DNA from 3 places in the Bradyrhizobium sp. UFLA05-89 genome. Region 3 is predicted to be linked to each of the others. Evidence: predicted binding sites of a transcription regulator. Region 3 holds the regulator's gene; each other region holds the start of a gene.
The links. Region 3 encodes HrcA, which represses chaperone genes, less so after heat shock. Its sites were predicted from a motif close to GTTAGCACTCNCNNNNNGNGAGTGCTAAC; they were not measured.
Positions count from the first base shown of each region.

Region 1: groES (co-chaperone GroES) is a predicted target of HrcA. The motif match lies at 6,356-6,384, and genes of this name have one in related genera.
Region 2: SO139_RS14390 (co-chaperone GroES) is a predicted target of HrcA. The motif match lies at 5,712-5,740, and genes of this name have one in related genera.

Region 1 is NZ_JBANBA010000005.1:150,875-158,714, forward strand. Features, by position in the region: gene SO139_RS04825 (DUF2778 domain-containing protein) at 1-392, shown strand, start outside; gene SO139_RS04830 (glutathione binding-like protein) at 402-1,031, opposite strand; gene SO139_RS04835 (cysteine hydrolase family protein) at 1,061-1,654, opposite strand; gene SO139_RS04840 (LysR family transcriptional regulator) at 1,784-2,623, shown strand; gene SO139_RS04845 (caspase family protein) at 2,628-3,968, opposite strand; gene groL (chaperonin GroEL) at 4,266-5,906, opposite strand; gene groES (co-chaperone GroES) at 5,998-6,312, opposite strand; gene SO139_RS04860 (usg protein) at 6,691-6,978, shown strand; gene SO139_RS04865 (cupin domain-containing protein) at 7,155-7,688, shown strand; gene SO139_RS04870 (NupC/NupG family nucleoside CNT transporter) at 7,834-7,840, opposite strand, start outside.
Region 2 is NZ_JBANBA010000022.1:27,930-35,769, forward strand. Features, by position in the region: gene greA (transcription elongation factor GreA) at 1-113, shown strand, start outside; gene SO139_RS14360 (DoxX family protein) at 261-659, shown strand; gene SO139_RS14365 (Lrp/AsnC family transcriptional regulator) at 668-1,147, opposite strand; gene trxB (thioredoxin-disulfide reductase) at 1,418-2,383, shown strand; gene SO139_RS14375 (LysR family transcriptional regulator) at 2,389-3,312, shown strand; gene dapA (4-hydroxy-tetrahydrodipicolinate synthase) at 3,768-4,739, shown strand; gene SO139_RS14385 (hypothetical protein) at 4,979-5,500, opposite strand; gene SO139_RS14390 (co-chaperone GroES) at 5,843-6,139, shown strand; gene groL (chaperonin GroEL) at 6,301-7,840, shown strand, end outside.
Region 3 is NZ_JBANBA010000114.1:9,466-17,305, forward strand. Features, by position in the region: gene SO139_RS37570 (penicillin-binding protein activator) at 1-237, shown strand, start outside; gene hemW (radical SAM family heme chaperone HemW) at 374-1,531, opposite strand; gene rdgB (RdgB/HAM1 family non-canonical purine NTP pyrophosphatase) at 1,518-2,153, opposite strand; gene rph (ribonuclease PH) at 2,164-2,877, opposite strand; gene hrcA (heat-inducible transcriptional repressor HrcA) at 3,061-4,149, shown strand; gene grpE (nucleotide exchange factor GrpE) at 4,249-4,863, shown strand; gene pncA (bifunctional nicotinamidase/pyrazinamidase) at 5,013-5,735, opposite strand; gene SO139_RS37605 (hypothetical protein) at 6,000-6,938, opposite strand; gene dnaK (molecular chaperone DnaK) at 7,338-7,840, shown strand, end outside.

The DNA of each region.
Region 1 (7,840 bases), on a different contig from region 3:
CACCCTATGACCGCGACACTGCGGTCTACGACATCACCGCGAAGACGGTGTATCTGCCCGACGGCACCAAGCTCGAGGCGCATTCCGGCCTCGGCTCCAATCTCGACGACCCGCGCTCCTCACGCGTCCGCATGCGCGGCGTGACACCGCCGCACATCTACAACCTGAAGCCGCGCGAGGCGCTGTTCCACGGCGTGCCCGCGTTGCGGCTGACGCCGATCGGCGGCGAAAACGCGATCTACGGCCGCGACGGCCTGCTCGCGCACACCTTCATGCTCGGACCGAACGGCGATTCCAACGGCTGCGTGTCGTTCCGCGACTACTCCGCCTTCCTCGACGCCTACCGCAACAAGGGCATCCGCAAGCTCGCCGTGCTCGCGCGAGTGGAGTGACGCGACGCGTTAAGCCGCTGCCGTCTTGCGCAGCGCCATTTCCGTCGCAATCGCGTCCCGCACGGCGGGCCGCGCCTGCATGCGGGCGAGATAGTCGGCCAGCGAGGGCCATTGCGCGATGTCGACGCCTGCAGGACGGAGCAGCAGCAAGGCCCAGGTGAGATGCGCATCCGCAACGGTGAAGCGGTCACCGACGAGGAATTCGCGCTCGGCGAGATGCGTGGCGGGCACCGCTAGTGTCTGTCCGATTCTCGTACGCGGCTTCGCAAGCGACGCGTCGTCCTTGTACCAGAAGGTCGGAAACAGGAATGCCTTGTGGATCTCTGCGCCGATGAAGCTGAGCCACTCCTGCAGGCGATAGCGATCGGGATCACCGGGCCGCGGCGCAAGGTCGAGCTCAGGCTTCAAATCGGCGATATATTGCAGCACCGCCGCGCTCTCGGTCAGTCGTTCGCCGTTCTCCAGGACCAGGACCGGCACGGCGCCTTTCGGCGAAACGCTGTGGAAGTCGCTGCCGTCGTCCACGACCTTCTTGGTCCCGAGATCGACGAGGTGATAGCGCGCCTCGATGCCGGCCTCCATCAGCGCAATACGGCTGGCGAACGAGCAGGCCATTGGCCGGAAGTAGAGCTGCAACATGGGCTGATATGCTCCGTGTTCGGATTTGATCAGATCAGCGCATCGCCGCGCGCGATGACGGCAAAGCGGTCGGACAGTTCGGCGAGTGCAACGTCATGAACGGTTGCGGCGGCGATCGCGCCACCGCGGCCGTCAGGCAGGTCGCGCGTCGCGCAGGCATCCGATGCGATCGTGGTGCGCAGACCGAGATCGAGCGCGGCGCGCGCAGTCGAACTGACGCACATATGGGTCATGAAGCCCGCGAGGACGATGTTCCTGCGTCCGGTCGCGGCAAGCCGCGCTTGCAGGTCAGTGCCGGCAAACGCATTCGGCAGCGCCTTTTCGATCACCGGCTCGGTTGCGAGCGGTGCGAGACTCGCAATGATCGCGCCGCGCTCGGCCTCGCGATCGAACAGGCCGCCCGATCGGCCCTTGTGCGCGATGTGGAAGATCGCCGCACCGCTCTGCCGTGCGCGGGCCAACAGGTGAGCCGCGCGCGCGATGGCCGCCTCCGCATCGGACAGCGCCAGCGGACCTGCGCGATATTCGTTCTGGAGATCGATCAGGACGAGACAGCTCTCGCCGAGCCGGGGCGGGCTCAAATCAGCGCCGGCGAGTTGGAGCAGGGTCTTGGGAGCGGTCATGGTGAGGCTGCCTTTCGGTGACGTCAGCTCGACGAAACCTAGCGCAGCTCTGGCCTGCCATTGTGCAGGAATATTGCAGCAGATGGCTGCAAATTTGCAGGCGCCGCGCCGTGCGTGCTAAATGGCTGCATGAACTGGGATGATCTGCGCATCATTGCGGCCGTGCGGGACGAGGGCACCTATGCCGGTGCCAGCGCACGGCTGCGCATCGATGAGACCACGGTCGGGCGCAGGCTCGCCCGCATCCAGCGCGACCTCGGCGTGCCCCTGTTCGAGGCGGTCGACGGATTGCGCCGGCCGACCCGCCACTGCGAAGCGGTGCTCGAGCACGTCAAGGCCATGGCGGCGCATATCGCCGCAATCGATCGCATCGGCGAGAGCGAGCCCGGCGCCGTCGGCCGTTTGCGCATCGCCTCCACCAATACCGTCGCCGAGGAGCTGCTGGCGTCGCGTGCGCAAGGCTTTCTGCGCGACAATCCGGGGCTGACGCTGCAATTCCTCACCTCGAGCGAGAACGTGAAGTTCTCGCGCTGGCAAGCGGATCTCGCCATTCGCCTGCGCAAGCCAGACAAAGGTGATTTCACGATCTCGAAGCTCACGGACGTGCGCCTGTACTTCTTCGAGCCTGCAAGGCGCAGCAACGGTGATCCGATCGTGTGCGCCTATCCGGACGAGCTCGACGCCATCCCCGAGGCGCAATTCCTGCGCGCGAAGCGGCTGAAGAATGCGCGCTGCGTCACCGACAACATCCGCGTCATGCGCACCCTGATCCAGTCGCATCAGGCGATCGGCGTGCTCCCCGAATATGGCTGCGAGGCGTTGCTCGCCGATCGCAGCCTGCGCGCCACTTTGCTCGCAAGGCGCCGCGACGTCTGGCTGCTGGTGCAAAATCATCTCAAACGCGATCCCGCAACGCGCCTGACGATCGAGTGGGTACGCTCCTGCTTCAGGGATTTCGCGCGGGAATGATTGATCAGCGCTTGACGAAGGTGAAGTTGCAGGGCCGCAGCTCGTTGCGTTTGCCGGTGCCGCGGGTGCGTTCGAATTGCGCGTCGATCGTGTACGCGTAGGCCGAGCCGGGAGCGGCATTGTTGACGGTATAGGCGCTCGGGCCCGTCGTGCCCCGCGCACTCAGCGTGGCCTTTCCATCCGCTGGAATTTGCCCCTCGATGGCCAGCCAGTTCACCTTTCCCTGGTCTGCATCCTCGGCGTGGAACGCTCCGTTCGCGATCGTGGCCGTGAGGCTCCTGGTATAGCCGAGCGCCTTGCCCGCATTCGCACAGCTGACGCTGACGTCCCATTTGCCGTCGAATTCCTTGCTCGCGACAAGCTTCGCGTCGGCTGTCGGGGCGAGCGCGGTTTTCTGTTTCAGGCCGTCGAGGCGCGCCCTCGCGAGATCGGCGAAGCTGCAGCTTGGAAACCGCGCGAGATGGTCTTCGAAGGCTGCGATGGTGCCGATCGCCTCGGCCGCCTTCCAGTGTGCCTCGGCGGCTGCACACGGATCAGGTCGCGGCGCAGCTTGAGGGGCCGCTGGGGCAATCGTCACCGACACTGGTCCGTTCAGATAGAACTTTCCGATGATCGACAGTGAGAGCTCCGGGAGCTGGGTCTTGCCGCTCGTCTCGTAGACGTCGCCGCTGATGTCGCGAAAGATATCGCCGATCTCGTGCGGCTCCTCGATATGCTTCAGGAACGCGGACGTATAGGGGCTGTTGCGGCCGCTTCCGTCCGCGGCCGTCTGCCCGGACTGGGTCGAGAACGACACGATCGTGCCGAGCGGCGCTTCGACTTTCGAAAGCCCGCGTCCGATCGATGCGGCGCGCGTCGCGCCGGCGGAACGCTTCAAGGTTTCGGCCAGCGGATTGTCGCGACAGGAGTCGAGCACCAGGATGCGCAGGTTCCTGGCCTGTTGCAGATCGTTCAGGATGTCATCGACGCGCACGAAGCGCTTCAGGTCTGCTTCGTCGGCGAGCACGGCGTCGATCGGCATCAGGTAGTTGACGCCGTTGTACTGCATCGCATGTCCACTGTAGTAGAACATGGCGACGTCGGCCCTGCCTGCGGCGCGCGCAAAGCGGATGGACAGATCCTGCATGTCGGCCTGGCGCAGGTCGATGCCTTTGATGACCTCGAAGCCGCTGCGCGTGAGCGCGGTCGCAACGTCTTCCGCATCGTGCGATGGATTGGCGAGCTGTGCCGTGTTGGCATAGGCGCCATTGCCGATGACCAGCGCCACCCGTGTCTCCGCCGATGCGGGACCCAGGCCAAGCCAGCAGGCGAGCAGGACGAAGTAAAACCTGCAAAGAGCACTCATGAATGCCCTCGGGGAAAACATCGAAAAATATCTTCCAGATTAACGCATGCTGGGCCGACATCAATGCCGACTCTGTGAAGCCGATCACAGTCGCCCGAGATTTGCGCGGGCAAGGACCGCCGACCAGTTGCTGGATGGCTGAGATCGGCCGCATCGACTCCATACATAGGAGGCCGTGCGTGACTGGTGAAATGGATTCCGGGCTCGCGTCGAGCGCCCCGGAATGACAACCCCAAACAAAAACCCCGGCATCGCTGCCGGGGTTTCGCATTTCGTGGTTTGCCTGAAACGGCTGGATCAGAAGTCCATGCCGCCCATGCCGCCGCCCGGGGGCATGGCGGGGCCGGCCGCGGCCTTCTTCGGCAGCTCGGCGACCATGGCCTCTGTGGTGATCAGCAGCGCCGCCACGGAGGAGGCGTTCTGGATCGCGGTGCGCACGACCTTGGTCGGGTCGATGATGCCCTTGGTGACGAGGTTGCCGTACTCGCCGGTCTGCGAGTCGAAGCCGTAGGCGTACTGATCCTTCTCGAGGATCTTGCCGACGATCACCGAGCCGTCTTCACCGGCGTTGATCGCGATCTGGCGAGCGGGCCAGGACAGCGCCTTGCGCACGATCTCGACGCCGGTCTTCTGGTCGTCGTTCTTGGTGCGAAGGTTCTTGAGCTGCTCGGTGGCACGGAGCAGGGCGACGCCGCCGCCCGGAACGATGCCTTCCTCGACCGCCGCGCGGGTCGCATGCATCGCGTCATCAACGCGATCCTTGCGCTCCTTGACCTCGACCTCGGTCGCGCCGCCGACGCGGATCACCGCGACGCCGCCCGCGAGCTTGGCGAGACGCTCCTGGAGTTTCTCGCGGTCGTAGTCCGAGGTGGTCTCCTCGATCTGCGCCTTGATCTGGGCCACGCGCGCCTCGATGTCGGCCTTCTTGCCGGCGCCGTTGACGATCGTGGTGTTCTCCTTGTCGATCATCACCTTCTTGGCGCGACCGAGCATGTTGAGCGTGACGTTCTCGAGCTTGATGCCGAGATCTTCCGAGATCGCCTGGCCGCCGGTCAGGATCGCGATGTCCTGCAGCATGGCCTTGCGGCGATCGCCGAAGCCCGGAGCCTTGACGGCCGCGACCTTCAGGCCGCCGCGCAGACGGTTCACGACGAGCGTGGCGAGCGCCTCGCCCTCGACGTCCTCGGCGACGATGATCAGCGGCTTGCCGGTCTGCACCACGGCCTCGAGCAGCGGCAGCAGCTCGTTCAGCGAGGAGAGCTTCTTCTCGTTGATGAGGATGTAGGCGTCGTCCATTTCAACGCGCATCTTGTCGGCGTTGGTGACGAAGTAGGGCGAGATGTAGCCGCGGTCGAATTGCATGCCCTCGACGACGTCGAGCTCGGTCTCGAGCGACTTCGCTTCCTCGACGGTGATGACACCCTCGTTGCCGACCTTCTTCATGGCGTCGGCGAGGAACTTGCCGATCTCCGCGTCGCCGTTGGCCGAAATCGTGCCGACCTGGGCGATCTCTTCGTTGGAGGTGACCTTCTTGGAGTTCTTCTGGAGGTCCGCGACGACGGCGTCGACGGCGAGGTCGATACCGCGCTTGAGGTCCATCGGGTTCATGCCGGCGGCAACCGCCTTGGCGCCTTCACGGACGATCGCAGCCGCGAGCACGGTCGCGGTGGTGGTGCCGTCACCGGCCGCATCAGCGGACTTGGAGGCGACTTCGCGCACCATCTGGGCGCCCATGTTCTCGAACTTGTCGTCGAGCTCGATCTCCTTGGCGACGGTGACGCCGTCCTTGGTGATGCGGGGGGCGCCGAACGACTTGTCGAGGACGACGTTGCGGCCCTTCGGGCCGAGCGTGACCTTCACGGCGTTGGCGAGGATGTCGACGCCGCGCAGCATGCGGTCGCGGGCGTCAACGCCGAATTTCACTTCTTTGGCTGACATATTGGTTTCCCTGAGTTGTCTTGGTCTCATCTCACCCTTGGCGAGGCGCCCGGCAGGCGCTCCTCAGGGGTGAGCGGTGCGAGCGGTTGAATTAGGCGGCCTTCTTCTTCGAAGCGGGAGCTTCGAGCACGCCCATGATGTCGCTTTCCTTCATGATCAACAGGTCCTGGCCGTCGATCTTGACCTCGGTGCCCGACCACTTGCCGAACAGCACGCGGTCGCCGACCTGGACGTCGATCGGGATCAGCTTGCCGCTCTCGTCGCGGCCGCCGGGGCCGACGGCGATCACTTCGCCCTGGGAGGGCTTTTCCTTGGCCGTATCGGGAATGATGATGCCGCCAGCGGTCTTCTCTTCTGCGTCGATGCGCTTGACCACGACGCGGTCGTGAAGCGGACGGAATTTCATGCAGTCCTCCTAAGCATTTGCACGAGATGGAGATTTTTGGGTTGTTAGCAGTCGATGCCCACGAGTGCTACGCAGGCGAAATGGAGATAGGACAGGTTTTTTACGGGAGCAAGGGCTTCTAGCAGAAAAATCAGCACTCAGAAGGCCTGTCTGCCAAAATCATTTTCCATCGTTAACCGGGCCCGCCCGGCTATTAGCAGGCATCGCGATCTGCTGCTAAAGCATTGAATTTCAACAACTTGTCAAACTTTTGGGCTTGAGATCGGTTGGCAGTATGCGTCACATTTCTCTCATGTGAGCGCATCTCCACCGGGTGGCTCTTTGGGGCAGTCCGAGTAAGCCACCCCTTGAATATGCGCTCCTGCAAAGGAGGCTGGCATGGGCTTGCGGGTTGGGGGTGTTTCCGACGACTTCCGGAGACAATTGCTGGGTTACGGGCTGACGACGGCGCAGATTCTGTATCGGATGCCGGATCATCCCTCGCTGCTCCAGACCTACATCTGGCAGAACTACGATCTGTTCCCGAAATTCCCGGCGCTGACGGATTTCCTCGCCTTCTGGGAGGAGAAGCTCGACGGTCCGCTCTATTCGGTGACGGTGGCGCACTCCAAGCTGATCAAGCCCGCCGAACTGCGCGCGGTCGACGGCGTGTTCAGGCTGAACTGAACGGCGCCGCAGAGTTGTAGGTCGGAGCTGTAGGGTGTGCAAAGGCGCGAATGCGCCGTGCCCACCATCACTCCGCGGTTGCGCTCGTGAGCGGTGGGCACGCTTCGCTTTGCTCACCCTACGATTTCGAAATTCTGTGCTAGCTTTTGCCTCCAGAACAAGAACGGGAGGAGACAATGGCCAAGCGGAAGGTGACCTCGCGCAGCGCGGCGCAATCAGCGGTGAAAAAGAAGTGGCACGGCCACAAGGTCGCCGCGCGGTCGTCAGCACGCAAAGCGGTGAAGACGAAAGCTCGCACAACGCCAGCCAAAACGCGCACCCGGCCCAAGCAGCACATCGCCGTCAGCCATCATCGTGAGGAGGATTTCAAAGCCGACGGCCTGCGCGCCTACGCGCAGTACCGCGATCTCGGCATTGCTGCGGCAACGCACGGTCTCGTCCAAGCCCACGTCATCCGCCTGCTGCCGCCTTGCAATCCGGCCGAGGTGTCAAAGCTCCACTATCACGACGTCGAATTCCAGATGGTCTACGTGCTCAAGGGCTGGGTGAAGACCTACCTGGACGGCCAGGGCGAGACGCTGATGAAGCAAGGCAGCGCCTGGACCCAGCCGCCGAAGATCAAGCACATGATCCTCGACTATTCCGACGACGTCGAACTGCTGGAGATCATCCTGCCGGCCGAGTTCAAGACGGTCGAGATCACGGCGTAAGCGTGCTAGGAATTCCGCCGTCATTGCGAGCGAAGCGAAGCAATCCAGAAATGTCTCCGCGGATGCACTCTGGATCGGTTCGTCGCGGAGCCTGTCATCCGGCCCGCCGGAGGCGGGACCGGGTGGCTCCGCGCAATGACGGTGCCTACGTC
Region 2 (7,840 bases), on a different contig from region 3:
TCACCTCACCGCTCGCCCGCGCGCTGATCGGCAAGAAGAAGGGCGCCTCCGTCGAGGTCAACACGCCAGGCGGCGCCAAGGCCTACGAGATCACCAAGGTCGAGTGGCGGTAACCCGTGCCGCGATAGATACCGAATGCAAAAGCCGCGCGGCCAGCGCGGCTTTTTTGTCTCGCGCTCGTTATGCGATTGTGAACGGCCGCGATTGTGAACGATGACGTCCTCCGTCATGCTCTCTTGGCTGCATCAAGGGAGGACACGATGGACGTCGATCGTATCGCCGCGCAGAGCCAGCCCTATCTGCTCAGCCTGTTCCGCTTCATCACCGGACTTCTGCTGTTCCAGTTCGGCGTGGCAAAACTGTTCAAGTTTCCGCCCGTCGAGATGTTCGCCGACGTCACGCCGCTGTCGCTCTGGGGCATCGCCGGCATGATCGAACTGGTGTTCGGCGGGCTGTTGATGCTGGGCCTCTTCACACGCCTCGTCGCCTTCATTCTGTCGGGCGAGATGGCGTTCGCCTATTTCATCGAGCATCTGCCGCACAGCTTCTTCCCGCTCGTCAATGAGGGGACGCTGGCGATCCTGTTCTGCTTTGCCTGCCTTTATCTTGCGTCAGCCGGCGGCGGTCCGATCAGCGTGGATGCGATGCGGCGAGGATGAGTCTCGCTTCAGCGCCGCCCCTTCACCTCCAGCGGCACGGCGGCTTCGTATTTCGAATTGTGCAGCACCAATGAGGTCCGGACGTTGCGCACATGCGGAGCCGCGGTGAGATGCGTGACGAAATCCTGGAACGTCGCCATGTCCGGCGCGACGCATTTCAGGATGAAATCGACCTCGCCCGACAGCATCCAGCATTCGCGCACCAGCGGTTCGGCGCGCACGAACTGCTCGAAGGCGCGCAAGTCCGCCTCCGCCTGGCTCGACAAATGAACCGCAGCGAACACCGTCACGTCGAAGCCGAGCTTTCGCGAATCGAGCAGCCCGCGATAGCCGTGGATATAGCCCTCCTCCTCGAGCGCCCGGACACGCCGCAGGCAGGGCGGCGGCGAAATGCCGACACGCTTGGCCAGTTCGACATTGGTGATTCGACCGTCGGCCTGGATTTCGGCGAGAATTTTGAGATCGATCTCGTCTAGGTTCCGCGACACGTGATTGGAACTCCTGGCCTTGTCTGCGGTATCGGGTGGGTTCGTCGCAATCCTCATACCCAGTCCCACCGAGATGCGCAATTTTATTGCGCGTGCAGCGCAACGATCTTTTGTTCCCGGGGGGAAAAATCCGCCGACATGGGCTGCAATTCTTGCATAGCTCGCCAGAAGGCTTAGATTAGTACTGACATTTCAGCGCCTCCGCGGCGCCTTCCCAGGCACTATCCGCGCCCGCGCTGCAACTCCCCCAAGAGAGAGGCACCGGTCCACATGCGCGCGCCCATCCATGCCAAGGTCGTCATCATCGGCTCCGGCCCCGCCGGCTACACCGCGGCGATCTACGCCGCGCGTGCGATGCTTGAGCCGATCCTGATCCAGGGCATCCAGCCGGGCGGCCAGCTCACCATCACGACCGACGTCGAGAACTATCCCGGCTTTGCCGACGTGATCCAGGGGCCCTGGTTGATGGAGCAGATGGAGAAGCAGGCGGTCCATGTCGGCACCAGGATCGTCACCGACCTGGTCACCAAGCTGGAAACCGCGCAGCAGCCGTTCCGCCTTACCTGCGACAGCGGCGACGTCTACCTCGCCGACACCGTGATCCTCGCCACAGGCGCGCAAGCGCGCTGGCTCGGGCTGCCCTCCGAAGGGAAATTCCAGGGCGGCGGCGTGTCGGCCTGCGCCACCTGCGACGGCTTCTTCTACCGCGGCAAGGAAGTCGTGGTCGTCGGCGGCGGCAATACCGCGGTCGAGGAAGCGTTGTACCTGACCAACCATGCCTCGCAGGTCACCATCGTGCATCGTCGCGACCACTTCCGCGCCGAGCGCATCCTGCAGGAGCGTCTGTTCAAGCACCCGAAGATCAAGGTGGTCTGGGACTCGGCTGTCGACGAGATCTGCGGCACCGAGAACCCGAACAAGGTCACGCATGTCCGTCTGAAGAACGTCAAGACCGGCGCGCTCACGGAACTGAAGGCCGACGGCATCTTCATCGCCATCGGCCACGCGCCGGCGACCGAGCTCGTGAAGGGCCAGGTGAAACTCAAACCGTCGGGCTATGTCGAGGTCGCCCCGAACTCGACCGCCACCTCGGTGCCCGGCCTGTTCGCGGCCGGCGACGTCGCCGATGAAACCTATCGCCAGGCCGTCACGGCCGCAGGCCTCGGCTGCATGGCCGCACTCGAAGCCGAACGTTTCTTGGCCCTGCGCGCCAGCGAGCGCGCGGCAGCGGAATAACGACCATGCCTCGAACACGCGACGGATTTACCGATATGGACTGGGACAAGCTGAAGGTCTTTCACGCGGCAGCGGAAGCGGGCAGCTTCACGCATGCGGGCGAGCAGCTCGGCCTGTCGCAGTCGGCGGTGTCACGCCAGGTCTCGGCGCTGGAGCAGGAGCTCTCGGTCTCGCTCTTCCACCGCCATGCCCGCGGCCTGATCCTCACCGAGCAGGGCGACCTGTTGTTCCGCACCGCGCATGACGTGTTCATGCAGCTCCAGGCGGCGCGCGCGAAACTGACCGACAGCCGCGAGCGGCCGAGCGGCGACCTCAAGATCACGACCACGCCCGGCGTCGGCATCAACTGGCTGATCCCGCGGCTCGGTGAGTTCACCTCGCTCTATCCGGAGATCCGCATCTCCCTGATCGTCACCGACGAGGAGCTCGACCTGTCGATGCGCGAGGCTGACGTTGCGATCCGCACCCGCAAGCCGACGCAGCCGGATCTCATCCAGCGCAAGCTTTTTGCGATGGGCTTCCACGCCTATTGCTCGCCGGAATACATCAAGCGCTTCGGTACGCCGCGTACGCTGGAGGAGCTCGACTCCCACCGCATCATCACGCTCAGCGACGGCAACTTCGCCCCGCATTTGCAGAACCGCAACTGGCTTGTCGAAGCTGCGCGTAACGGTTCGGGCCCGCGCGAGGCTTACTTCAAGGTCAACAACATCCTCGGTCTCGTGCGCGCGTGTCAGCAGGGCCTCGGGATTGCGGCGCTGCCGGATTATCTCGTCGAAGAAAACAGCCGTCTCGTGCAGCTGTTCGGCGAATCGGACTCGATTCAACTCGATACGTATTTCGTCTATCCCGAGGAGTTGAAGACGGTCGCGCGCGTGCAGGTGTTCCGCGACTTCGTGGTGAGCAAGGCGCAACGCTGGCCGTCCTGATTTCCGCATGACTGACATGCGACCTCGGCTGTTGCTGCAGGGCGCTCGGCAAGCCCATACTGTTTGCACGCTGAGCCTTCGCGTTGCGCATTTGTCCCCCTCCTCCAGTGGCGCGGGAGTTCAGTAATCCCTCTTGGAAGGTGATTGTGTCGGCCTCACGTGGCCAATACCTAAGCCGGGCCCTTCGGGTCCGGCTTTTTTTCTGCCAATTTGGTCTTCGCTTTCCGCGTGTATTGACAGTTCCACATATCCCACGCATCATTTGCGCACCATGATCACGAATTCGTGCGCAATCCTCTCGAAGGCGATCGCCTCGAAAAAAGCCCCCCACCCGGGGCCAAGGGATATTTGCGCGCGCTAGACCTTCTCGTCGTCGCGATCCCGAAAAACCCCGCCGTCTGGACGGGGTTTTTTCATGTGCCTCCGTCTCAGACCTCAACTGAAGGAGATGGAACATGACCGACCTAAGACAACGATTGCAGGGCCTCTGGCTGCCTCTGGTGACGCCGTTTCGCGACGGCCATCTCGACGAGCGCTCGCTCCGGCAGCTCGCGCGACACTACGCGTGCGAGGCCATCGACGGCTTCATCCTCGGCGCGACCTCCGGTGAAGGCATGACGCTGAAGGGCGCCGAGCTCGAGCGCCTCGTCGCAACCGTGCGCGAGGAGCTCGCCGCGCAACGTCGCAGCGTTCCGATCGTTCTTGGCCTCTCCGGCGCGGACACCGCGCGGCTGAAGGAAAGCCTGGATGAAACCGCGGACTGGCCGATCGACGGTTATCTGATCGCGAGCCCCTACTACCTGCGGCCATCGCAGCGCGGCCTATGTGCGCATTTCGAGGCGCTCGCCGATCACGCTGCCTGGCCGATCGTGCTCTACAACATTCCCTATCGCACCTCGGTCAATCTCACCAACCAGACGCTGCTCCGCCTTGCCGAGCATCCGAACATCGTTGGCCTGAAGGATTGCTCCGCGAACCGCGAGCAATCGATCGCGCTGCTCCGCGACAAGCCGGACCACTTTCGTGTGCTGACCGGCGAGGACGCGCACACTCATGAAGCGCTGAGCGACGGCGCGGATGGCGCCATCTTGCTCTCCGCCCACATCGAGACCGCAACCTTTGCTGCGATTCATACCGAGCTGAAGCGCGGCAATGCCGACACCGCGCTCGCGCGCTGGCAGGAGGTTTCGGAGTTGACGCGGCTGTTGTTCGCCGAGCCGAGTCCGGCGCCGGCAAAGTACTGGCTGTGGCGATGCGGCCTCATCGACAGTCCGGAGGTGCGCCTGCCGATGGTCGAGGTCGGAAGCGAACTCGCCGCCGCGCTCGATAGCGAGATCGCGCGGAGGTTGGAAAAATCCGCCTATGGGGAATCGTCGGTGGCTCCGCGCCCTGACGGCCGCATGGCAACGCCTTTCATGCAGACCTGAGCACGGACGCGTCGAGACGTATCCGATGTCCGATTGGCTGCGCCGTGATATCGGCCTGACCGAAGACGTCGTGACATCGGCATTGGAGCGGCTTGACGGCATCAAGCGGAGGCACTGCGGATGGGTCTGATGGCTGCGAGGTCGTGCGGAAGACGCAGTCTCTTCGCCTCGCCCTGCGCACACGAAGCTACCCTCTCCCACACGGGAGAGGGTGCATCACAAGCTTGGCTCGATCTCGATCACGCCCGCGGCGCGCAGCGGACGTAGACCATGTTGCCGTAGCGGGTGGCGGCGTCCTTGTCGATGAATCGGGTGACCATGACGCGGCCGTCGAAGGAGACGATCTCGCGGTCCTGCTCGCCGGGAGTCGGTCCGGCCGGTCCGATATAGTTCTTGCCGCTTGGTGAGCCCTTCAGCCGCAGCTCCTGCGGCGTCGCCTGGTCGGCCAGGTGCATGATCACGCCGCCGCTCGATCCGGCGCCGATCACATAGGGATTCTTGCACTGCGCGCGGGCCGCAGCCTCGGTGCGGGCGCGGTCGGACGGGTTCTGGAACGAGGCAAGGCCCCAGCGGCCGACGATCTCGTCGGCGCGGATCGACGCCGGCATTTCCGGCCCAGTGCCGGGCTCGGCCTCCGGCGCCGGCGAGGACGATGAGAACGACGGCAGGCTCATGCCGCCGCCACATGCACCCAGCAGCAGCGCCAAGGCTGCGGCGGCGCCCAGCTTGGCAACCGTCCGCGCGTGAGCTGAACTGATCATGGCATTCCCCCGAGCAAAGCGCCCCCCAAACACGAGCCTGACAGCCCCCTCCCGCAGCCAAGCGCAAAACCGCTGCCGGGGCAATGACGTCGTAGAATACGCCAGCGTCCCCAATTCGTTTCGATCGTCAACATCCTATATCCGTCTCACCAATGGCTTAACCACCCTTTGCTTGACAGGATCGCGGCCAAGCCATATTTCCGGGCGCACTATTAGCACTCGGGAAGCCCGATTGCTAAAGCGCGCCGTTCGATCCCGGCATTCGATCCGGAGGTCGGACGGGGGCGCAGGCCCCTCTCCTAGTTCCGTCGCTTCCGAAGCGAGCTTCCAAAGGGAAACGTCATGGCTAAGTCCAAATTTCGTCCGCTGCATGACCGTGTCGTGGTCAAACGTATCGATGCCGAGGAAAAGACCAAGGGCGGCATCATCATTCCCGACACCGCCAAGGAGAAGCCGTCCCAGGGCGAAATCGTCGCCGTCGGCCTCGGCGGCCGCGACGAGGCGGGCAAGCTGATCCCGATCGACCTCAAGGTCGGCGACCGCGTGCTGTTCGGCAAGTGGTCGGGCACCGAGGTCAAGATCGACAATGAAGATCTCCTGATCATGAAGGAGTCGGACATCATGGGCGTGCTGGCCTAAGGCCACAACGTCCCTTCAAACGCCGCCGCGCTTCCCTCTTGTCATGCCCGGGCTTGAGCCGGGCATCCATCCTGCTTCGAAAGATGATGGATTGCCGGGTCAAGCCCGGCAATGACGATTAGGGTGCGCGGCCCATTTCCACATCATGCCAGGAGCAAAAAATGGCTGCCAAGGACGTCAAGTTTTCCGGAGACGCGCGCGAACGCATGCTGCGCGGCGTCGACATTCTCGCCAACGCCGTCAAGGTGACGCTCGGCCCGAAGGGCCGCAACGTCGTCATCGAGAAGAGCTTCGGCGCGCCCCGCATCACCAAGGACGGCGTCACCGTCGCCAAGGAGATCGAGCTCGAGGACAAGTTCGAGAACATGGGCGCCCAGATGGTGCGTGAGGTCGCCTCCAAGACCAACGACCTTGCTGGCGACGGCACCACCACCGCGACCGTGCTGGCTCAGGCCATCGTGCGCGAAGGCGCCAAGGCGGTTGCCGCCGGCATGAACCCGATGGACCTCAAGCGCGGCATCGACACCGCGGTTGCGGCTGTCATCAAGGACATCGAGAAGCGCGCCAAGCCCGTCGCCGCCTCGTCCGAGGTCGCCCAGGTCGGCACCATCTCGGCCAATGGCGATGCCGCCATCGGCAAGATGATCGCGCAGGCGATGCAGAAGGTCGGCAACGAGGGCGTCATCACCGTCGAGGAGAACAAGTCGCTCGACACCGAAGTCGACATCGTCGAGGGCATGAAGTTCGACCGCGGCTATCTGTCGCCCTACTTCGTCACCAACGCCGAGAAGATGACCGCCGAGCTCGAGGACGCCTACATCCTCTTGCACGAGAAGAAGCTCTCGGGCCTGCAGGCCATGCTGCCGGTGCTGGAAGCCGTGGTGCAGTCCGGCAAGCCGCTCGTCATCATCGCAGAGGACGTCGAGGGTGAGGCGTTGGCCACGCTGGTCGTGAACCGTCTCCGCGGCGGCCTGAAGGTTGCCGCCGTCAAGGCCCCGGGCTTCGGTGATCGCCGCAAGGCCATGCTCGAGGACCTCGCGATCCTCACCGGCGGCCAGCTGATCTCCGAAGAGCTTGGCATCAAGCTCGAGAACGTCACGGTGAAGATGCTCGGCCGCGCCAAGAAGGTCGTGATCGACAAGGAGAACACCACGATCGTCAACGGCGCCGGCAAGAAGCCGGACATCGAGGCCCGCGTCGGCCAGATCAAGGCCCAGATCGAGGAAACCACCTCGGACTACGACCGTGAAAAGCTCCAGGAGCGTCTGGCCAAGCTCGCCGGCGGCGTCGCGGTGATCCGCGTCGGCGGCGCGACCGAGATCGAGGTCAAGGAGAAGAAGGACCGCGTCGAGGACGCGCTCAACGCCACCCGCGCGGCCGTGCAGGAAGGCATCGTCCCCGGCGGCGGCGTCGCGCTGCTCCGCGCCAAGAAGGCGGTGGGCCGTCTCACCAACGCCAATGCCGACGTGCAGGCCGGCATCAACATCGTGCTGAAGGCGCTCGAAGCCCCGGTCCGCCAGATCTCCGAGAACGCCGGCCTCGAAGGCTCGGTCGTCGTCGGCAAGATCCTGGAGAACAAGTCCGAGACCTTCGGCTTCGACGCCCAGACCGAGCAGTACGTCGACCTGGTCGAGAAGGGCATCATCGACCCCGCCAAGGTGGTGCGCACCGCGCTTCAGGACGCCTCCTCCGTGGCCGGCC
Region 3 (7,840 bases):
GTGCGTACGGCGACGCTCGCCTATGATGCGGTGGCGCTCGTCGCTGCGCTGGCGCGCACGCAAGGCACCACGCGCTTCTCGCAGGACGTTCTCACCAATCCGTCCGGCTTCGCCGGCATCGACGGCCTGTTCCGCTTCCGCGCCGACGGCACCAACGAGCGGGGATTAGCGGTGATGAAGGTGACCACCGGCGGCGGCGTCGCGGTCGCAGGCTCGCCGAAGAGTTTTGGGGCGTAGCCGCAAGTGGAGCTCTCGTAGGGTGGGCAAAGGCGCTCTTCGCGCCGTGCCCACCATATCTCCACGATTGCGACAGAACACGATTGCGACAGAAGAGGTGGGCACGCTTTCGCTTTGCCCACCCTACGACATCTCGCTACGCCGCGAGATCCGCAACCACCGCATCCAGCACCGGGAATCCGCTGCTGGTCACGCGCAGGCGGCCGGTCGTGTCGACGGTGATGGCACCTTCCTCACGCAGAAGCGCGATGCGGCGGGGATCGAGCGGGCGGCCGGCGAGCGCGGCATAGCGCTTGGGATCGATGCCTTCGGCGAGGCGCAGCCCCATCAGCAGGAATTCGTCGGCGCGCTCCTCGCTGTTGAGGAGCTCGTCGGTGACGACGCCGTCGCCATTGGTCTCGACCCGCATCAGCCAGGCTTCGGGACGCTTCTCGGTGGCGGTCGCGTGCCTGATGCCGTCGATGTCGAGCCGGCCATGGGCACCGGGACCGATGCCGGCATATTCCTCGCCGCGCCAGTAGACCAGATTGTGCCGGCACTCGGCGCCACGGCGTGCGTGATTGGAAATCTCGTAGGCGGGCAGGCCGAGCTTGTCGCAGGTCTCCTGCGTGACGTCATAGAGCGCGCGCGCGACCGCCTCGTCCGGCGTCTTCAGCTTGCCGGCCTGGTGCAGTCCGAAGAACGGCGTGCCTTCCTCGATGGTGAGCTGGTAGAGCGACAAATGCTCGGCGGCTTCGTCGATGGCATGGCGGAGCTCACCCTCCCACATCGCCGGCGTCTGGTCCGGGCGCGCGTAGATCAGGTCGAACGAGTAGCGGTCGAACGAGCGGCGTGCGATCGCAACCGCATCCAGCGCCTCGCGCGCGCTGTGCAGGCGTCCGAGCATCTTCAGCGAGACATCGTCGAGCGCCTGCACGCCGAGCGAGACGCGGTTGACGCCGGCGGCGCGATAGCCGGCAAAGCGCGTCGCCTCGACGCTGGTCGGGTTGGCTTCCAGCGTGACCTCGACATCGCCAGCGACGCGCCAGTGCTTGCCGATCGCCTCTAGCACGGCGCCGACGGTTGCGGGCTGCATCAGCGACGGCGTGCCGCCGCCAAGGAAGATCGAGGTAACCTCGCGGCCGGGGGCGCGCGCGGCCGTTGTCTCGATCTCGCGGGCGAAGGCGTTTGCGAAGCGCGCCTCGTCGATCGCAGCGTGGCGGACATGGCTGTTGAAGTCGCAATAGGGACACTTCGACAGGCAGAACGGCCAGTGCACGTAGACGCCGAAGGCGTCCCTGTCAGCGCGGCTCAAGGCAGATCTCCGCAAGTTTCACGAAGGCGCGGGCACGGTGCGACAAGCCAAGGCCCAATGGCGGGAGGCCGTGCTTCTCGATGCTTTCCATCTCGCCAAAGGTGCGCGTGTGGCCGTCGGGCAAAAACATCGGGTCGTAGCCGAAGCCGGCGGTGCCGCGCGGCGGCCAGACCAGCGTGCCGTCGACGCGCGCCTCGACTTCCTCGAGATGATCGTCGGGCCAGGCGACGCAGAGCGCGGAGACGAAATGCGCTTTGCGCTTGTCCGGCGCGGTCGCGCCGCGCTCCCTCAACAGGCGCTCGATCTGCGCCATCGCCGCGGCAAAATCCTTCTTCGGGCCCGCCCAGCGCGCACTGTAGATTCCCGGTGCGCCGTCGAGGGCGTCGACCACGATGCCGGAATCATCGGCGAAGGCCGGAAGCCTCATTGCCTTCGCGGCGGCGATGGCCTTGATCGCGGCATTGCTGCGAAAGTCGTGGCCGGTCTCCTCGGGCTCGTCGAGGCCAAGTTCGCCCGCCGAGACCGCCTCGACACCGTGCGGCGCCAGCAGCTCCCGCATCTCGGCAAGCTTGCCGGGATTATGGGTCGCGATGATGAGCTTGCCTGTGATTCGCCGGTGCATGGCCTATTGACTACGCCACCGCCATTTTCTGCAAGTCCACGAGACGCGCGACACCCTTGCGGGCCAGCGCCATCAGCGACAGGAACTCCTCCTGCGTAAACGGCTCGCGTTCCGCGGTGCCCTGGACCTCGATGATGCGGCCATCGCCCGTCATGACGAAATTGGCGTCGGTCTCGGCCTCGGAGTCCTCGGCGTAGTCGAGATCCAGCACCGGTGTGCCCTGATAGATGCCGCAGGAGATCGCGGCGACGTTGTCGCGCAGCACGTTGGCGTTGATCATGTTGCGCGTCTTCATCCAGTTGATGCAATCGGCCAGCGCCACCCAGGCGCCGGTGATCGAGGCCGTGCGCGTGCCGCCGTCGGCCTGGAGCACGTCGCAATCGACCGTGATCTGACGCTCGCCGAGCGCTTCGAGATCGACGATGGTGCGAAGCGAGCGGCCGATCAGGCGCTGGATCTCGACGGTGCGGCCGCTCTGCTTGCCGGCAGAAGCCTCGCGGCGAGTACGTTCCGAGGTCGCACGCGGCAGCATGCCGTATTCGGCGGTGACCCAGCCGCGGCCCTGACCCTTCAGCCACGGCGGCAGGCGCTCCTCCAGTGTGGCGGTGACGAGCACATGGGTGTCGCCGAATTTCACCAGGCAGGAGCCTTCCGCATATTTGACCACGCCGCGCTCCAGCGTCACGGGGCGCAATTCGTCGGGCGCACGGCGGCTTGGCCGCATGGGAAATCCTCCAAAACTCGCAGGGAAAAGGCTGTTCGCGGTGCTTGTAGGAGGGGGAAGGGGGCCCGGCAAGGGCTTTTCCCCCGGGGGCAACGAAACGCCGTCCGGGGATTGGCCAAAGACGCGCTTGTCAGGGGCCTTCTGGATGGACAAATTATGTGCATCTGAGAGGAGTTACCGTCTGTGGCCCATCACGATCCGATTCATCTGATCGCGCCGCGCGCGGGCCTCGCCCAGCTCAACGAGCGTTCCCGCGACATCTTTCGCCAAATCGTCGAGAGTTATCTGGCGACCGGCGAGCCGGTCGGCTCGCGCAATATTTCCCGCTTGATCGCGCTGCCGCTGTCGCCGGCCTCGGTGCGCAACGTCATGGCCGATCTGGAACAGCTCGGCCTGATCTACGCCCCGCACACCTCCGCCGGCCGGCTGCCGACGGAACTCGGCTTGCGCTTCTTCGTCGATGCCCTGATGCAGGTCGGCGAGCTCAACGAGGCCGAGCGGCAATCGATCCAGAGCCAGCTCACGACCGTCGGCCACGCCCAGTCGGTCGAGGCGGCGCTGGAGGAGGCGCTGACGCGGCTGTCGGGCCTCACCCGCGCCGCGGCCGTAGTCTTGACGCCGAAGTCCAATGCGCGGCTGAAGCATATCGAATTCGTCCGCCTGGAACCGGAGCGGGCGCTGGTGATCCTGGTCGGCGAGGATGGCCAGGTCGAGAACCGCGTGCTGACGCTGCCGCCCGGAGTTCCGTCCTCGGCGCTGACCGAGGCGTCAAACTTCCTCAATGCCCGCATCCGCGGCCGTACCCTCGCCGAGGCGCGGCTGGAGCTGGAAACCGCACTCGGGCAGGCCCGAGCCGAGCTCGACCAGCTCACCCAGAAGGTGATCGCGGCGGGCATCGCGAGCTGGTCCGGCGGCGAGAACGAGGACCGCCAGCTCATCGTGCGCGGCCACGCCAATCTGCTCGAAGACCTGCATGCGCTGGAGGATCTCGAGCGGGTGCGGCTGCTGTTCGACGATCTCGAGACCAAGCGCGGCGTGATCGACCTGCTCGGGCGCGCCGAGACCGCGGAGGGCGTGCGCATCTTCATCGGCTCGGAGAACAAGCTGTTCTCGCTGTCGGGCTCCTCGACGATCATCTCGCCCTATCGGGATGCCGCCGGTCATATCGTCGGCGTCTTGGGCGTGATCGGGCCGACGCGGCTGAATTATGCCCGCGTGATCCCGACCGTGGACTATGCCGCCCGTATCGTCAGCCGCCTTCTGGGTGGCTGACGCCCGTTTTCGCCTGATCACGGGTGCTTGATTTTCGCGCTGCAAAGCACGATATCCCGGCGAGAAAAATCCCTTGAGACGAGTTCGAGAAGGCAGCCGATGACCGAGCAAGACCGGCAACCCGAAGACACGACTGCGCCGACCGGCGAGCCCGTGGTGTCGAAGCCCTACATCATGCCCGACGATCCGGAACCCGGCTCGGTCGAGGTCTTGCAGAAGGAAGCCGCTGAGGCGCGCGACCGCATGCTGCGGACGCTGGCCGAGATGGAGAATTTACGCAAGCGCACCACCAAGGAGGTCGCCGACGCGCGCCTCTACGGCATCACGGGTTTTGCGCGCGACGTGCTCGACATCGCCGACAACCTCCAGCGTGCGCTCGATGCGGTGCCGGCCGAGGCGCGTGCCAATGCCGATCCCGGCCTGACCGCGCTGATCGAGGGCGTGGAGCTCACCGAGCGCTCGCTGCTCAACGCGCTGGAAAAGCACGGCGTGAAGAAGTTCGACCCCTCGGGCCAGAAGTTCGATCCGAACTTCCAGCAGGCGATGTTCGAGGTGCCCGATCCGTCGGTGCCGTCGGGCACGGTGGTTCAGGTGGTCCAGGCCGGCTACACCATTGGCGAACGCGTGCTGCGCCCGGCTCTGGTCGGCGTCGCCAAGGGCGGCGCGAAAGCCGCTGCCGCCGCCAACAACAACGAGTCGAACGGCGCGGCGTAAGCCGCGCTTCGCCACGCACACAAACCTGAACCCTCATCCTGAGGAGCCGCGGAACGCGGCGTCTCGAAGGATGAAGGCCCCGCTGCTGCAGCTCGGCCTTCATGGTTCGAGACGGCGCTTCGCGCCCCTCACCATGAGGGTCAAATAGCTTACGCCGTGGCCGCGATATCCGCAGACTGGATCCGCTTCACGCCGGCCTTGGCCATGTCGGCCCACGCTTTGGCCAGCGAGCCCTGATTGTCGATGCCGCGGCAGGCGTCTTCCACCACATAGACTTCGAAGCCGGCCTTGCGCGCGTCGAGCGCGGTCCAGGCGACGCAGAAATCGGTGGCTAGCCCTGCGACGAAGACGCGCTTGATCTTGCGCGACTTCAGATAGGCGGCGAGGCCCGTCGATCTCTTGCCGTCGGCTTCCAGCAAAGCCGAGTAGCTATCGACGTCCTTGTGAAAACCCTTGCGGATGATGAGCTCGGCCTGCGGGATCGACAGATCCTTCGACAGCGCCGCGCCGTCGGTGCCCTGCACGCAATGGTCGGGCCACAGCACCTGCTTGCCATAGGGCAGGTCTATGGTCTCGAACGGCTTCTTGCCGGAATGGACCGAGGCAAACGACACGTGCCCCGGCGTGTGCCAGTCCTGCGTCATCACGACATTGGCGAACGTTTTTGCGATCTTGTTGATGATCGGCGCCACCTGCTCGCCCTCCTTCACGGCGAGGCTGCCACCGGGCAGGAAGCAGTTTTGCACGTCGATCACGAGCAGCGCGGAGGCATCGTCGGGCTTGATCGCCGTCGCCGCCCAGAGCTTGCTTGAAACGAGGCTCGCGAGAGCAACAGTGGAAACGCCCGCGAGTACTTTGCGCCGATCCAGTATCGTACGTCTTCCCTCCAGGATGAACCAGGAAGGAAAGCGTAGTTCCATTAGTATACGAACAAAAGCTCGAAAATGCGGCCGGCTTTGGTGAGAAATCGAGCTTGAGCCGAGGGCTCGGTGCTCCTCTCCCGCCTGCGGGAGAGGTCGGCGCAAGGCGCCGGGTGAGGGCTCTATCCTCTTGGGGGTTCTCGATTGTGGAGACACCCTCTCCCCAACCCTCCCCCGCGAGCGGGGGAGGGAGCGCACTGTCCATTGTGGAGACAGTCAGCCTTTGGGCTGGATGCCGTCGCGCACCGCGCGGAAGCGCGTGAAGGCCTCCGACCACTGGTCGCGCGGGGCGCTGGCGATGATGCGCAGCGACGTGCCGCCGCCGAAGCGGATCCACTGCACCACCGTGACCTGGGTCTTGTCCTTGCCGCTGACGCCGTCGAGCCGGGTTTCGATGGCCGGCTGGCCGTTGACACGGATCGGCTCGGACATGGTGATTCTGGACTCGCGCATGCCGGGGATCTGCATCGCCGCCTCCTGCGCGAAGCGGGCGCGATCATCCGGCTGCTGCGGCGTTGCACCGATCAGGCCGATGATCATGTACGGCTTGGGCTCGAAGCCCGTGGTCTCGTCGCCGTCGGCGAGCACGATGCTGGCGCCCGGCGACAGCATGCGGACGTTCTTGAAGTCGGCGAGATCGGTGATCCTGAACGGCATCTGCGCGAGCTGCTCGTCGACCGGCACCTCCTTGCGCGTGACGGCGGTGGCGAACATCTGCCGCACCGCGTCGTCCGAGTAGATCTTGGTGGCGTTCTCGGGGACCTGCACGGCGACATAGCCGGAGAAGCCGGTGCCCGGCACGATCATCGAATAGCGCTTCACCGTTGCCGTGCCGGCCTTGCCGGTCTCGACGGTGTAATAGGCAAGGCCCGCCGGCGTCTCGATCTTGTCCGGCTTGATGCCGCCAGCGCCGCCGGGATTGGCCTTGAAGGCGTTGGATACCTCGCCATAGGCGTCGGGCGGCAGCTCGGTGACCAGCACCTTCACGCCTCCGTCCTCGCTCTCGAAGCCCGGAAAGGTCTTGGCCTGGGAGAGACCGATCAACGGCACCATGCCGACGCGCAGGCCCGGCGGGAAGATGGCATCGGCCGCAAGGGCCGGAACGGCGGAGGCAATGAGGACGGCGAGCGCGGCGAGGGGGCGTATCAATTTCATGGCTAGTCTACTTGGTCCACATTGAGGCCGTTCGATGGTGGGCCGTCGGGCCCCTTTGTCGCGCGGGGCGTGGCCCCTGGCGGCGCTGTCCGGCCGCCCGGACTTTTAACGGGTTTGGCTGCGCCGTAACAGGGTGGGGCGCACCGCCGGGCATGGTCCGGCTGACCGCTGAACCCGTTAATAAACCCTCACCGTCAAGGGCCTCCAAAGGCCGATATGATCTTCCAAAACCCAATGTTTTCGCGGCTGAAACTTGCGTTCGGTCCTTGCGGGCCCCTCCCCCCCTCCTATATGAGCCTCAACCATCGCAATATCGCGGATGTTTGATCTTAGGGGGTTTTGGATCGGGTGCCTTCTGGGCCCAACCAACCTGCCGCAATAAAGAAGGATATCAGGACCATGGGAAAGGTCATTGGGATCGACCTCGGCACCACGAATTCGTGCGTCGCCGTAATGGATGGCAAGAACGCCAAAGTCATCGAGAATTCCGAAGGCATGCGCACGACGCCTTCGATCGTCGCCGTCACGGACGACGGTGAGCGCCTCGTCGGCCAGCCTGCCAAGCGCCAGGCCGTCACCAATCCCGAGCGCACCTTCTTCGCAGTGAAGCGCCTCATTGGCCGCCGCTACGACGACCCGATGGTCGAGAAGGACAAGAAGCTCGTTCCGTACAAGATCGTGAAGGCTTCCAACGGCGACGCCTGGGTCGAGGCCGACGGCCAGACCTACTCGCCCTCGCAGGTCTCGGCGTTCATCCTGCAGAAGATGAAGGAGACCGCGGAAGCCCATCTCGGCCAGAAGGTCGACCAGGCCGTCATCACCGTTCCTGCCTACTTCAACGACGCCCAGCGCCAGGCGACCAAGGACGCCGGCAAGATCGCGGGCCTTGAAGTGCTGCGCAT